Regions from separate parts of the Ruegeria sp. HKCCA4812 genome, predicted to be linked through region 2. Evidence: riboswitches for the same ligand, from Rfam matches in the RefSeq annotation. Region 2 holds a riboswitch; each other region holds the start of a gene.
The links. A riboswitch is a leader RNA that binds a small molecule or an ion and turns the genes downstream of it on or off. The one in region 2 is predicted to bind cobalamin.

Region 1 (4,211 bases), on a different contig from region 2:
GTTCTTCCGGATTTGGACATTTTCGTCGAAGAGTTCGCCCCAACCAATGCAGGCGTGGCCGAGGTGGTCATCACGCCCGACAGCAAGCTGATCGGCAAATGCCCCCGCGAGCTTTTGTTTCGCAAGACCTACGGGATGTCGCTGCTGGCCATTCACCGCGGCGAAGAGACGCTGAGCCATGTCGAGACCGAGGATCACGAATCCACTCAGATCGGGCTCGAAAAGTTTCAGGCGGGCGACATGCTTGTGGCACATACCAGATGGGACAACCTGATGCGGATCAAACGAGATCCGGATTTCGTCGTCGTGACGACGGACTTTCCTCAGGACGAGCTGCGGCCGCAAAAAGTCGGCTGGGCCCTGGCATTCTTCGCCATTTCGCTGTCGTTGATCCTGTTCACGGATGTCCGGCTTTCACTCTGTCTTCTTACCGGCGCGGTGGGCATGATGCTGACCCGTGTGCTCAGCGTGGACGAGGCATACCGCGCGGTCGGATGGAACACCGTATTCCTGCTCGCCTGCCTCATACCTTTGGGACAAGCCGTGCAGAACACAGGCACGGCCGCGTGGATCGCGCAGCAGATCATGATAATTCTGGACGGCTGGCCGCTCTGGTCGCTGCAAACCGGCATCGCCGTTCTGGCGACGGCCTTTTCTTTGGTCATGTCCAACGTGGGGGCCACGGTTCTGCTGGTGCCTCTGGCGGTATCAATTGCGGTGGCGGCGGGTGGAAACCCAGCCGTCTTTGCCCTGACGGTCGCCATATCGACCTCGAACAGCTTCATCATCCCAACCCATCAGGTAAACGCGTTGATCATGGGTCCGGCCGGATACAAGGTGATGGATTTCGTCCGCTCCGGCGGAATAATGACGGCGCTGTTTCTGGTCGTCTCGCTGCTCATGATAAACGTCATCTATTAGCGCAAGAGTATCCGGGGTGTTCGGTGGTCTTTACCCATCATCTGGACAGGTTCAGTCGAGGCACCGGTTGGCCATAGTCTACGCCCCTTGCTGAGATACCGTTCGTCGTCCGGCCCATCTCGGGCTGGGTCCCGGCACACCATGCCGCCCATCGACGCCCACAGGTCGCTTTCCATGCCTCTGCATAATTGTTGCGCGCGACTCGCTTGACAAGCAGGCCAGCGGTGCCGCATGTCCCTTTCGTTGGTGTCGGTGACAGCCGATGAAAAGGGAATGCGTCAACGGTCTTGCCGCCAAACGCAGCCGCCCCCGCGACCGTGAACGGAGAGGATGCCCAATGCCACTGGCTCGAAAGCCGGGAAGGCGGGACATCCGACAGAGGCCCGCCTCTGGCATCCGCAAGCCGGGAGACCTGCCAACAACCGAAGTTGAAACCGGGCGGGGTGTTCCGGTGTCGGGTCCATGACCAATCGTGGCCCGCATGAAACCCCGTCCCCCGCGAAGAGGATTTGGGGGGATGAGAGACATGACCGAGACCGCACCAGTCGAGTTGCTGGTCTGTACCACCTGCCGTCGCGGCCTGCCTGTCGAAGATGACGCGCAACGCCCGGGCGCTTTGTTGCACAAGGCCCTGGAACAGGCAGACCTGCCCGACGGTGTCACCCTGAAAGCCGTTGAATGCCTGTCAAACTGCGATCAAGGCTGTTCGATCGTGTTGCGCGGGCCGGGCCGCTGGACCTTCGTGTATGAAAACCTGAACGAAACAGATCATGTCGACGTCATCGTCGACGGCGCGACCAAGTATCTGGCCACTGAAGATGGTTTGGTGAAATGGCGCGAACGCCCCGAACATTTTCGCAAGAACTGTGCCTCGCGCATTCCCCCGATTGGAGCCTGACATGTCGAACCTCGAAAAACTCCCCGTCACAGTGATCACCGGCTTTCTGGGCTCGGGCAAGACCACTTTGGTGCGTCACCTGATGCAGAACCCGCAGGGCAAGCGCCTTGCCGTCGTGGTCAACGAGTTCGGCGATGTAGGCGTCGATGGCGACATCCTGAAATCCTGCGCCATTCCTGATTGCCCGGCGGAAAACATCATGGAACTGGCCAATGGCTGCATCTGCTGCACCGTGGCAGATGATTTCATTCCCACCATCGAGGCCCTGATGGCGTTGGAGCCGCGCCCGGATCATATCCTGATCGAAACCAGCGGTCTGGCCCTGCCGAAACCGCTGCTCAAGGCATTCGACTGGCCTGACATCCGCTCGAAGATCACCGTCGACGGCGTGATCGCCTTGGCCGATGCCGAGGCTGTGGCCGCAGGCCGTTTCGCGCCCAATGTCGAAGCGGTGGACGCCCAGCGCATGGCCGATGACTCGATCGACCACGAAACGCCCCTGTCCGAGGTGTTCGAGGATCAGATCTCGTGCGCCGACATCATCCTGCTGACCAAGCCCGACCTCGCCGGCCCCGAAGGCGTGGCCAAAGCGCGCGAGATCATCGCCGCCGAGGCGCCGCGCCCCCTGCCCGTCGTCGAAGTGGCCGAAGGTGCCGTGGACGTGCGCGTTGTGCTGGGTCTGGAAGCCGCCGCCGAGGATGACATGGACGCCCGACCCTCGCATCACGACGGCCATCACGATCACGAGCATGACGATTTCGAAAGCATCATCGTCGAGCTGCCCGAGCAGACCGATCCGGCCCAACTGGTCGCCAATATCGAACGCTTGGCCAATGAGCTGAACATCCTGCGCGTCAAAGGTTATGCCGCCGTTCAGGGCAAACCCATGCGCCTGCTGGTTCAGGCAGTGGGTGCCCGCGTGCGTCACCAGTATGACCGCCCGTGGGAACCCGGTGAAGAACGCCGTTCGCGTCTGGTCGTCATCGCCGAGCATGACGATATCAAAGAGGCGGAAATCCGCGAAATCCTCGTGGGTGTGCGTGAGGCTGCCGAGTAAGACACATGCACGTCGTCTTCCGCGAAAGCCACGGGCTCGAGGAAACCGAGACCCCAACCGATCTGGGCCAGAGCCCGGCGGATCTGGTGGTGCTGTCCTTTTCGGACAGCGATCTGGGTGCTTTCGCGGCGGGCTGGCATCGTGGTGGCGGACCGGAAGGGCGAATGCCGACCCTGCGGCTGGCGAATTTGACGGCGCTGAAACACCCGTTGTCGGTCGATACCTATGTCGAACAAACGCTCGAGGGCGCCAAGGGCATTCTGATCCGTCTGATCGGCGGGGTGCCCTACTGGGCTTATGGGTTGCAGCAGGTTCTGGCGCTGGCGCAGGCCAAGGGCATCGCGCTGGCGGTGCTGCCCGCTGACGGGCGCGAGGACACGCGGCTGGATGACTATTCCACCCTGCCGGTCTCGACCCTGCGACGTCTGGCGCATCTGTGCGATACCGGCGGCGAGGTCGCGGCACAGGCGGCGCTGGCACAGATGGCTTTGGCGGCGGGGCTTTATGCCGCTCCGGTGATGGGCGCCAAGACCTTGCCCGAATGTGGCACGTGGTGTCCGGATCGCGGCGTAATCCCGGTGGAAACCGCGTTCGAAGGCACGGCCAAACGAATCCTCGTCACCTTTTACCGCGCTTACCTGACCTCGGCAGACACCGCCCCGATCGCCGCCCTGATCCGCAGCCTGCGCGCCCGTGGATACGCGGCGGTGGGCCTGTTTGCCCCGTCTCTCAAGGCGCCCGTGGCTGCCGACTGGTTGCGGGAACAGGTTGTTGCGCTGAACCCATCGGCCATTGTCAACGCCACGTCGTTTTCGGGAAAAGGCGCGTCGGGAACGTCGCCTCTGGACGCGGCAGGCGTGCCGGTGTTTCAGGTCGCTCTCGCCACCTCGCGCCGCAAAGCCTGGGCCCAGGCGGAACGCGGTTTGTCCCCCGCCGATCTTGCCATGCATGTGGTACTGCCCGAGGTGGATGGACGGATCTCAGCAGGAATCGCGTCTTTCAAGGAACCCGGCAAACGCGATCCGCATCTGGAATACGCGCGCTTTGCACATCGGCCCGAACCGGACCGGATCGAAGCGATCATCGACCGTGTATCGGGCTGGCTTGCACTGAACGACAAACCCAAGGCAGATCAGATTCCTGCGTTGGTCCTGTCCACCTATCCCGGCAAAGACTGGCAGATGGCCCATGCGGTTGGCCTCGACGCGCTGGCCTCGGCCGAGGCGATGCTGTCCGATCTTGACGAAGAAGGCTACGACATCGCGACTGGCGAGCCGATTGCCGACACTCTTCTGGACGCACGGATTTCGTGGTCGCTTGGGGATTATCAGGATG
Region 2 (4,211 bases):
AACCCGAAATCGGCGGGGTTCAGCAGGTGGCGGTTGGCATCGGGGCCGTAAAGATCCGCAAGCCGCCAAACCGCTTCCGGCGGCACCATCTGGTCGTCCTCGAAGGTGAACAAATCCACGGGCGTTCCAGAATCCTTCCACTGCGCCGCAGGTAACTCATGCCCGATTTCAGGCACATAATTCAAAGGCGCGGTACACCATTTGCGCCACTGCCAATAGACCGATGCCGGCAGATCCGAGCCGAACCCGATCGCCTTTCCGGGAAGGTAGCCAAGGGCTCGGGCCAAAAGCGGGGCATGACCATACCAGAACAATCCTGCCAAACCACGATAGGGCCATGGATGGTCGCTTACGGTTACCAGCCCCGAACACACACAGATCATCCGGTCAATCAGATCGACATCCGGCTGCACAGGCCCCAACATCGCGCCGATCGAATGGCCGATGGTCCAATGCTGCGAATCGGGAAACCGTCTGCGCATTTCCGCCCTTGCCGCGGGCATGTCGATCAAGGCCCAATCCGCCATGGTCGCACGCGAGTCTTTCAGGCGGCCGGTCAAGGAATGCCCGTAGTCGCGATAGTCATAGGTCAGGCAGGCCATACCCTGCTCGGCAGCAAGCCATCGTGCGAAATGACGGTAATAATCGCGCGGCACACCCGTTGCACTGTTCAGCACGACGACGATTTCGGGCGAGGTCAGCGGGCTGTACAACCGGGCAGACAGTGTTTTCTGCCCGGACGGAAAGCGAAACTCTTCGGTCAATACCGTTTGCTCTGTGTCCAACATGATCTCTGGCTTTGCGCTTGGTAAATCCGGTTTCCGAACCTCAACGCCCTCGACACTATGCATGAACCGACACCGTATCCAGCATGACCAAGCGTCCGGTCAAAAGATCGGCTTGACTCGATGCGTGCTCAAACGCTAGCGGTTGTGTGATGGTTTCCGGCCTCCACAAGGGGTCGGGATGAAAAGGGAACACGGTGCGGTGATGTCTGGTCATGCAGGCAACAACCAAATCCGCGACTGCCCCCGCAACTGTAAGCGGTAAGCGATGCCGAAACACCACTGGCCCCGAAGGCTGGGAAGGTCGGCAAAGCGATGACCCGCAAGTCAGGAGACCTGCCATCGGAAACGAAACCGAAACTCGGGCGGGGTGTCCGGGCAGGTCCTGACGGCATCACGCTGTTCCACCTGTCCAAAATATCCTGTCCACCAAGCGCGGAGGGCGCAGGATGATCTGGAAGACAAAAACACATGAATTCAGTGCAACGGTATGTCAGCGGACGGGCAAAACCTGCCCCGCTTTGGCGCGGCTGGCGCGCTCGATTTCCGAAGCTATGGCCCAGGCGACCTCGGCCACCAGTGACGATTTCGAAATTGAGGGCAGCAGTGAGCTGTCACATTGCACCGAAGGATGTCATGCAATTTTCCGCGCGCGATCAGACAGTATTCGTGTCTTTTGCGGGACGCAGCCCGAAACCGCGATTGAGCCGCTGAACGGCTATGCCGACCTGATCTTCGGAAACACGTTCAGTGCGATGCCATCCGGCGTCGTGAATCCCCCACCCTGCGCGATGATCGAAGTTTCCACGATCCAGCCGAGAAAACCTGTTTGCGCGCCCGCGCAGATTTCAATCTGAATCCAGACTGACCTGTGCCTGCGCACGCTGAGAGGCCCAGGCCAGTTGCGCATCCGTTTCGACGGCGCAAGGGCGCACCGCCCGCAATCGTTGCAGCGCCATGTCCGTGCGTTCGCCGCATTCGACCATAAGCCGAAGGACAACCATACCTGACCTGCCACATCCCCCGCGGCAGTGTACCAATACGCGACCTCCGCCGGAAAGCGCGTGCCGGGCCGCGGCGCTGACGGACGGCCACGCGTCATCAATCGCTTTTGTCGGCGCTCCGAAATCTTCGATCGGCAGGTGAACCCATCGGCTGGCGCGGCTTTGAATATCGCTGCCAAATTCCTGCGCCCCGTCCTGAAGCATTTCGACATCCGTCGTCATCGAAACAACAAGCCCCGGCTGCCAGGCTGCGATCATATCCAGATCGCTGGAGTAATCTCCGCCGCGTCCGGGCATCGAGGTCAGTGCCAGCGTTCCGCCACCGACTTGCAGGGCGTAGATCACCAACTGCGACATGAATCCTGTCCTCCCCAAAGAACTCTTTACAAAAATGAGCCATTAAATCCGCTGATGCAGTTTAGTGCGAAAGCGACTCGTTTCTAAATCAAAAATCATCGCGCCCCGCTGTGGACGCGGGCAACGGTGGCCACTACGCTGTGCCCAAGCACCGAATCCCAACGAGAAGACATGACAGACAGCTCCAGCCCCGCCTATCAGGTTCTCGCCCGCAAATATCGCCCGGAAACCTTTGCCGATCTAGTGGGTCAGGATGCCATGGTGCGCACCCTGAAAAACGCGTTTGCGGCCGACCGGATCGCGCAGGCCTTCATCATGACCGGCATTCGCGGCACCGGCAAAACCACGACCGCAAGGATCATCGCCAAAGGGATGAACTGCATCGGACCCGACGGAACCGGTGGCCCCACGACCGAGCCCTGCGGTCAGTGTGAACATTGTGTCGCCATCATGGAAGGCCGCCATGTCGACGTGATGGAGATGGACGCCGCCAGCCGTACGGGCGTCAACGATATCCGCGAGATCATTGACAGTGTCCGCTATCGCGCCGCCAGCGCGCGTTACAAGATTTATATCATCGACGAGGTTCATATGCTCTCGACCAGCGCGTTCAACGCGCTGCTCAAGACGTTGGAAGAACCGCCCGCGCATGTGAAGTTCATCTTCGCAACCACTGAAATCCGCAAAGTCCCTGTCACCGTGCTGTCCCGCTGCCAGCGTTTCGACCTGCGCCGGATCGAACCCGAAGACATGATTGGCCTGCTGCGCAAGATCGCCGAAGCGGAAAACGCCCAGATCGCCGAAGACGCGCTGGCGCTGATCACCCGAGCAGCGGAAGGATCGGCGCGGGATGCGACCTCGTTGCTGGATCAGGCGATTTCGCATGGGGCTGGTGAGACGACCGCCGATCAGGTACGTGCAATGCTTGGACTGGCAGACCGTGGCCGGGTTCTGGACCTTATGGATATGATCCTGCGCGGCGATGCCGCCGAAGCACTTACCGAGTTGAGCGGCCAATACGCCGAAGGCGCGGACCCGCTGGCGGTGCTGCGCGATCTGGCCGAGATCACGCATTGGGTGTCCGTCGTCAAGATCACGCCTGACGCGGCGCAGGACCCGACGGTTTCTCCGGACGAACGGACCCGGGGCCAACACATGGCCGAGGCTCTGCCGATGCGGGTTCTGACCCGGATGTGGCAAATGCTGCTGAAGGCGCTCGAGGAAGTCTCGGCAGCCCCCAACGCCATGATGGCCGCCGAAATGGCCGTTATTCGCCTGACCCATGTGGCGGATTTGCCCAGCCCCGAAGAGCTGATCAAACGATTGCAAGATGCCCCGCCACCGCCGCCGGGCGGGCCCAATGGCGGCGTTTCGATATCCCGACCGGGCACCGGTCCGGCGCCGGCTGGCGCAGCCCATCCACCTACCTATGCGCCGTCCCCTCGCGGTGCCGGTGGCGCACCGGTTGCAGCCCTGGCGCAGGATGCCCAGACGGCTCTTGCCCGGTACCCGACCTTCGACCACGTGGTGGAACTGATCCGGACAAATCGCGACGTGAAATTGCTGGTCGAGGTGGAAAACGGCGTGCGCCTCGTCTCCTATCAACCCGGGCGAATCGAATTTACGCCCGCCGCCCAGGCACCGGCCGATCTGGCGCCACGGTTGGGCTCTGCCCTGCAACGCTGGACAGGAAATCGGTGGGCTGTCTCGATCGTCTCGGACGGAGAAGCCCCAACAATTGCAGAAATTCGGGACGAGGCCGAGCTGGCACTGAAATCCGAGGCCGAAAAACACCCGTTGGTGCAGGCGGTACTGGCGCAATTTCCAAAGGCGAAAATCACCAGGATCGAAACGCCGGAGCAACGCGCCGCCAAGGTCGAGACCGAAGCGCTTCCCGAGGTGGAAGACGAGTGGGACCCGTTCGAGGAAGACTAACCCCGCCGCCCGTCACCCCCTGTTTCAAACGAAGCTGAACGAAGTTTCAATCGAACACATCCGCCTGCATGTCTCAGATCGTTTGTTGCGACACCGGCCAGCGGTAGGCGGCCCGTGACAATTCTGATCC
Region 3 (4,211 bases), on a different contig from region 2:
GGCAAGGCAACTCTGGCACGCTGACCGAATACTTCACCTATTCCAACGGAAAACAGATGACCCGCAAATGGTACCTGACGCTGGGAACTGGCAACACGTTCACGGCAATGGCGGATGATATCGTGGGCGAAGGTCGGGGCATCATCTCGGGGTCCACGGTGAAACTGACCTATCGTATCATTCTGCCAGATGACGCCGGTGGACATACGTTGGATGTCACCGATTGGATGTATATGACAGAAACCGGCGTCATCATGAATCGGTCCGAGATGCGCAAGTTTGGCGTCAAGGTCGCGGAACTGATCGCCACAATGCGTCCAAGCCCCAGTTCGAAACCGATTCATCCAAGTGGGTCAAACGGGTATGACGCGACTTCGGAAAGGAAGCCGTTGCAATGATCACCTTTCGCTCTTTCATCGCCTGCGTCGCCATCGTAAGCCTTGCGCTTCTTGCCGCCTGCTCCAGCAAACCGAAGGTACCAAAAACGTTTCTGTCGGACCGGCAGTTGAACCTCGAGGAATTTTTCGAAGGCAAAACAGTGGCCTACGGTCAGTTTCAGGATGTTTTGGGAAATATCCCCCGCAGATTCACGGTTGATATCGACGGGACATGGGACGGCGAAACCCTGACACTGGTCGAAGACTTCGTCTACGACGATGGCGCGACGGAACAACGCATCTGGACATTGACCAAAACCGGAGAGGATACGTGGACCGGTACGGCTCCTGGCGTACTGGGTACCGCCAGCGGGATTGAACGCGGGGATACGTTCAACTGGAAATACAAGATCGACCTGCCGATCAAGGACGGGACCATGCGTGTCAAATTCGACGATTGGATGTGGCTGCTGGATGACGACCGTCTGCTGAACCGCGCCTATGTCTCACGCTATGGCGTCCGTCTGGGTGAAGTCATCCTGTTCTTCGAGAAGAAATAGGGCCGCCAGGCCCGGTTTCATCACAAAAGTCAGTAGAAAATAAACTCGTCCACCAATGCTGTCGTCGATCCCTTGACCTCACCGGCCCTGTTCGCCCTTGGCCCGTCCGGGGCTGCACCCTCGGCGCGTTCGCAGCCGTCGACCTTCAAGCGCGCGCGTTCTATCTGCCCCCAGAGGAAAAACAGGCCATCTCGTTTTCCCATGAGGCGCGAAGGAACTGTTGTCCGCAAAACACCTGTTTTCGGTTTTGGCATCTGCTCTCTTACTGCCTCCGGTGTTTTCCACCATTTTCGGAAAACGTAATGGTTTTTCCCGAAAAAGACAATTTTTTATGGACAAAATGAGGTTTTCTACCGGCCGTTGACAGGATGGACTGGCAACTCTCGCATGACGGATATTGGCCTTTTTCACCTGCCCCATTGAAAGCCAGCACTATCCCGAACGGATCAACTTCACCTAAAAGGGTTTGCTGCAAACCTCCTTCACTTGGCCCGACACTCTCTTTTTCAGCCATGCTCAGGCGACGCGCAGCGTTTGGTTTCTGATCAGAGCAGCCGGCCTTCGCCGTCGCGGTTGGGGGTCAATTTTACGGCGCGGATGTCAGACGTGGCCGCATCCATCGCAAGGCCATCGGCCACCGCAAAACGCCATGCTGGCGGGCCTGCCACGCCCCTGTGCCAAGGACTGTGGTCCCGGCGCCGTCCACTCTGCCGGAATATTTCTATGTCTGTTTTGAAACCGGAAATGTCGCAAGCATTTCAGCGCCCAAGCGGGTAAAAAGTAGGCTGCCATCGTGAGGTGCCGCTGTTTGATTCTCAGACAGCGGAGAATTGGGAAGCCGGTGGAATTCCGGCACTGCCCCCGCAACGGTAAGGAAGGTCAGGTTCGACAATCAACCACTGGGACGAGGATCCCGGGAAGGTGTCGCAACCGGGTGCAAGCCCCTTTCAAGTCCGGAAACCAGCCTTGCAGATATGTCAAACCGCGGGTGGCGGTGGGGGCACGGGTTTCGGACGTGGTCCTCGCGCGCCTCCGGACGGTTCCTCCCTGTCATCTGCCCAAGCAATGCCGCGGGGCGCGGCAGGAGAGCCAGAAGTGAACAATGTCCAAAACCTGTTGGCGCGTCGAATCCCGGGCTATGCTCTGGAACGGGCCTTTTACACCGACCCCGAGATCTTTCAGACCGACCTGGAAACCATCCACTATCGCGAATGGCTCTTTGCCATTCCTGCTTGCGAACTGGTGAAAGTCGGCGACTATGTAACATACAACGTGGGTGCCTATCGCGTGATCATCGTGCGCGGCGCCGACAACCAGATCCGGGCGTTTCACAACACCTGCCGCCATCGCGGCTCGATCATATGCAAGGCGGCAAAAGGCAACGCGCCGAAGCTGGTTTGCCCATATCACCAATGGACCTACGAGCTTGACGGCTCATTGCTGTGGGCTCGCGACATGGGGCCGGAGTTTGATCCCAGACAGCATGGTTTGAAGACGGTTCATTGCCGCGAGCTGGCCGGGTTGGTTTACATCTGTCTGGCGGATGTCGCCCCGGATTTTGACACGTTCGCCAATATCGCGCGCCCGTATCTTGAGCCGCATGATCTTGCGAATGCCAAGGTCGCCTTCGAAAGCACGATCATCGAGAACGGCAACTGGAAGCTGGTCTGGGAAAACAATCGCGAGTGCTATCACTGCGGCGGCAACCACCCTGCGCTGTGCCGGACCTTCCCTGATGATCCGGGCGTGACGGGGATCGAAGGCGGTGAAACCCCAGCCTATATGCAAGCCCATTTCGACAGGTGCCAGGCAGCGGGTATGCCATCGCAGTTCTACCTGCACGAGGACGGCCAATATCGACTGGCGCGGATGCCGCTGAAAGAAGGGGCCGAGAGTTATACGATGGACGGGAAATCCGCCGTGCGCCGTTGGTTGGGCCGGTCGCCCTTTGCGGATGCGGGATCGCTTTTGAAGTTCCACTATCCGACCACGTGGAACCACTTTCTTGCCGATCACTCGATTGTTTTCCGCGTCACGCCGATCAGCCCGACAGAGACCGAGGTCACGACCAAATGGCTGGTCAACAAGGATGCGGTTGAAGGCGTTGACTATGACGTGAAACGCCTGACCGAAGTCTGGGTCGCCACGAATGACGAAGATCGACAGGTGGTCGAGGACAACCAGCAGGGCATCAACAGCCCGGCCTATGTGCCCGGCCCATATTCAGCCATTCAGGAATCCGGTGTGCTGCAATTCGTGGATTGGTATTGCAACACAGTGTCGGCCCGCCTGGCCCCTGACTCCCTGGCGGCGGAGTAAGTCTGATGAAAGACCTGAACACGCTTTCATCAGCCGTCTGGCAGGATGGAGAGATGCTGGAATGTGTCTCGGTCGTGCCCGAGATGCCGAACACTGCCAGCTTTTCGTTCCGTGCCCCCTCGGGGGCGCAGTTCGCCTATTACCCTGGTCAGTTCCTGACGCTCGAGATTCCGGCGCCCGGCCAGCCCGGAGGCGTTGTGCATCGCACCTACACGATCTCATCGTCGCCGTCGCGGCCGCGGTCGATCACCATCACCGCCAAAGCGCAACCCGACAGTATCGGCACGCGCTGGATGCTGGACAATCTTCAACCCGGCATGCGGATCAAGGCCATTGGGCCCGCGGGCCTGTTCACCAACGCGTTGAGCGATGCGCGCAAGTTCCTGTTTATCTCGGCTGGCTCGGGCATCACCCCGATGATGTCGATGACCACCTGTATGTGGGACGAAGGCCGCGATCTGGACGTTGTCTTCATCAACTGCGCCAAAAGGCCATCCGAGATCATCTTCCGCCAGCGCTTGGAACAGATGGCCAGCCGCACGGATGGTTTGGACCTGAAATTCGTGGTGGAAGAGCCGGACCGCTACCGCCCATGGACGGGATATCAGGGTCAGTTCAACCAATTGATGCTGGGCCTGATGGCGCCGGATTACCTAGAACGCGAAGTCTATTGCTGCGGTCCTGAGCCCTTCATGCAAGCAGTACGCGACGCGCTGGCCGGTCTTGGTTTTGATATGAACAACTACCATCAGGAAAGCTTCGGCGCGCCGGTGGAAACCGAGGCGGATCAGCCCGAGTTGGATGACGTTGTTCTGGACGACGACAGCAGCGCCGAGATCCTGTTCGCGACCTCGGGCGTGACGGCCAAGGTTGCCGAGACCGACACGGTGCTTGCCGCCGCCCGCTCGGTTGGCCTGAACATTCCGTCAGGCTGTACCTTCGGCGTATGCGGGAC

Region 1: linked by a shared signal. The riboswitch ahead of GOW04_RS07060 (DUF1636 domain-containing protein) and the one ahead of GOW04_RS20790 (hypothetical protein) in region 2 are both predicted to bind cobalamin.
Region 3: linked by a shared signal. The riboswitch ahead of GOW04_RS17015 (aromatic ring-hydroxylating dioxygenase subunit alpha) and the one ahead of GOW04_RS20790 (hypothetical protein) in region 2 are both predicted to bind cobalamin.

The regions. Positions count from the first base shown of each region.
Region 1 is NZ_WQFQ01000001.1:1,433,148-1,437,358, forward strand. It holds gene GOW04_RS07050 (SLC13 family permease) at 1-921, shown strand, start outside; gene GOW04_RS07055 (hypothetical protein) at 918-1,097, opposite strand; cobalamin riboswitch at 1,149-1,356, shown strand; gene GOW04_RS07060 (DUF1636 domain-containing protein) at 1,448-1,819, shown strand; gene cobW (cobalamin biosynthesis protein CobW) at 1,821-2,876, shown strand; gene cobN (cobaltochelatase subunit CobN) at 2,882-4,211, shown strand, end outside.
Region 2 is NZ_WQFQ01000012.1:47,353-51,563, forward strand. It holds gene GOW04_RS20785 (hypothetical protein) at 1-851, opposite strand, end outside; cobalamin riboswitch at 922-1,144, shown strand; gene GOW04_RS20790 (hypothetical protein) at 1,235-1,642, shown strand; gene GOW04_RS20795 (dual specificity protein phosphatase family protein) at 1,634-2,146, opposite strand; gene GOW04_RS20800 (DNA polymerase III subunit gamma/tau) at 2,318-4,081, shown strand.
Region 3 is NZ_WQFQ01000007.1:29,863-34,073, reverse strand. It holds gene GOW04_RS17035 (DUF3833 domain-containing protein) at 1-398, shown strand, start outside; gene GOW04_RS17030 (DUF3833 family protein) at 395-937, shown strand; gene GOW04_RS17025 (hypothetical protein) at 967-1,140, opposite strand; gene GOW04_RS17020 (hypothetical protein) at 1,200-1,451, opposite strand; gene GOW04_RS22030 (hypothetical protein) at 1,483-1,605, opposite strand; cobalamin riboswitch at 1,717-1,921, shown strand; gene GOW04_RS17015 (aromatic ring-hydroxylating dioxygenase subunit alpha) at 2,003-3,256, shown strand; gene GOW04_RS17010 (hybrid-cluster NAD(P)-dependent oxidoreductase) at 3,262-4,211, shown strand, end outside.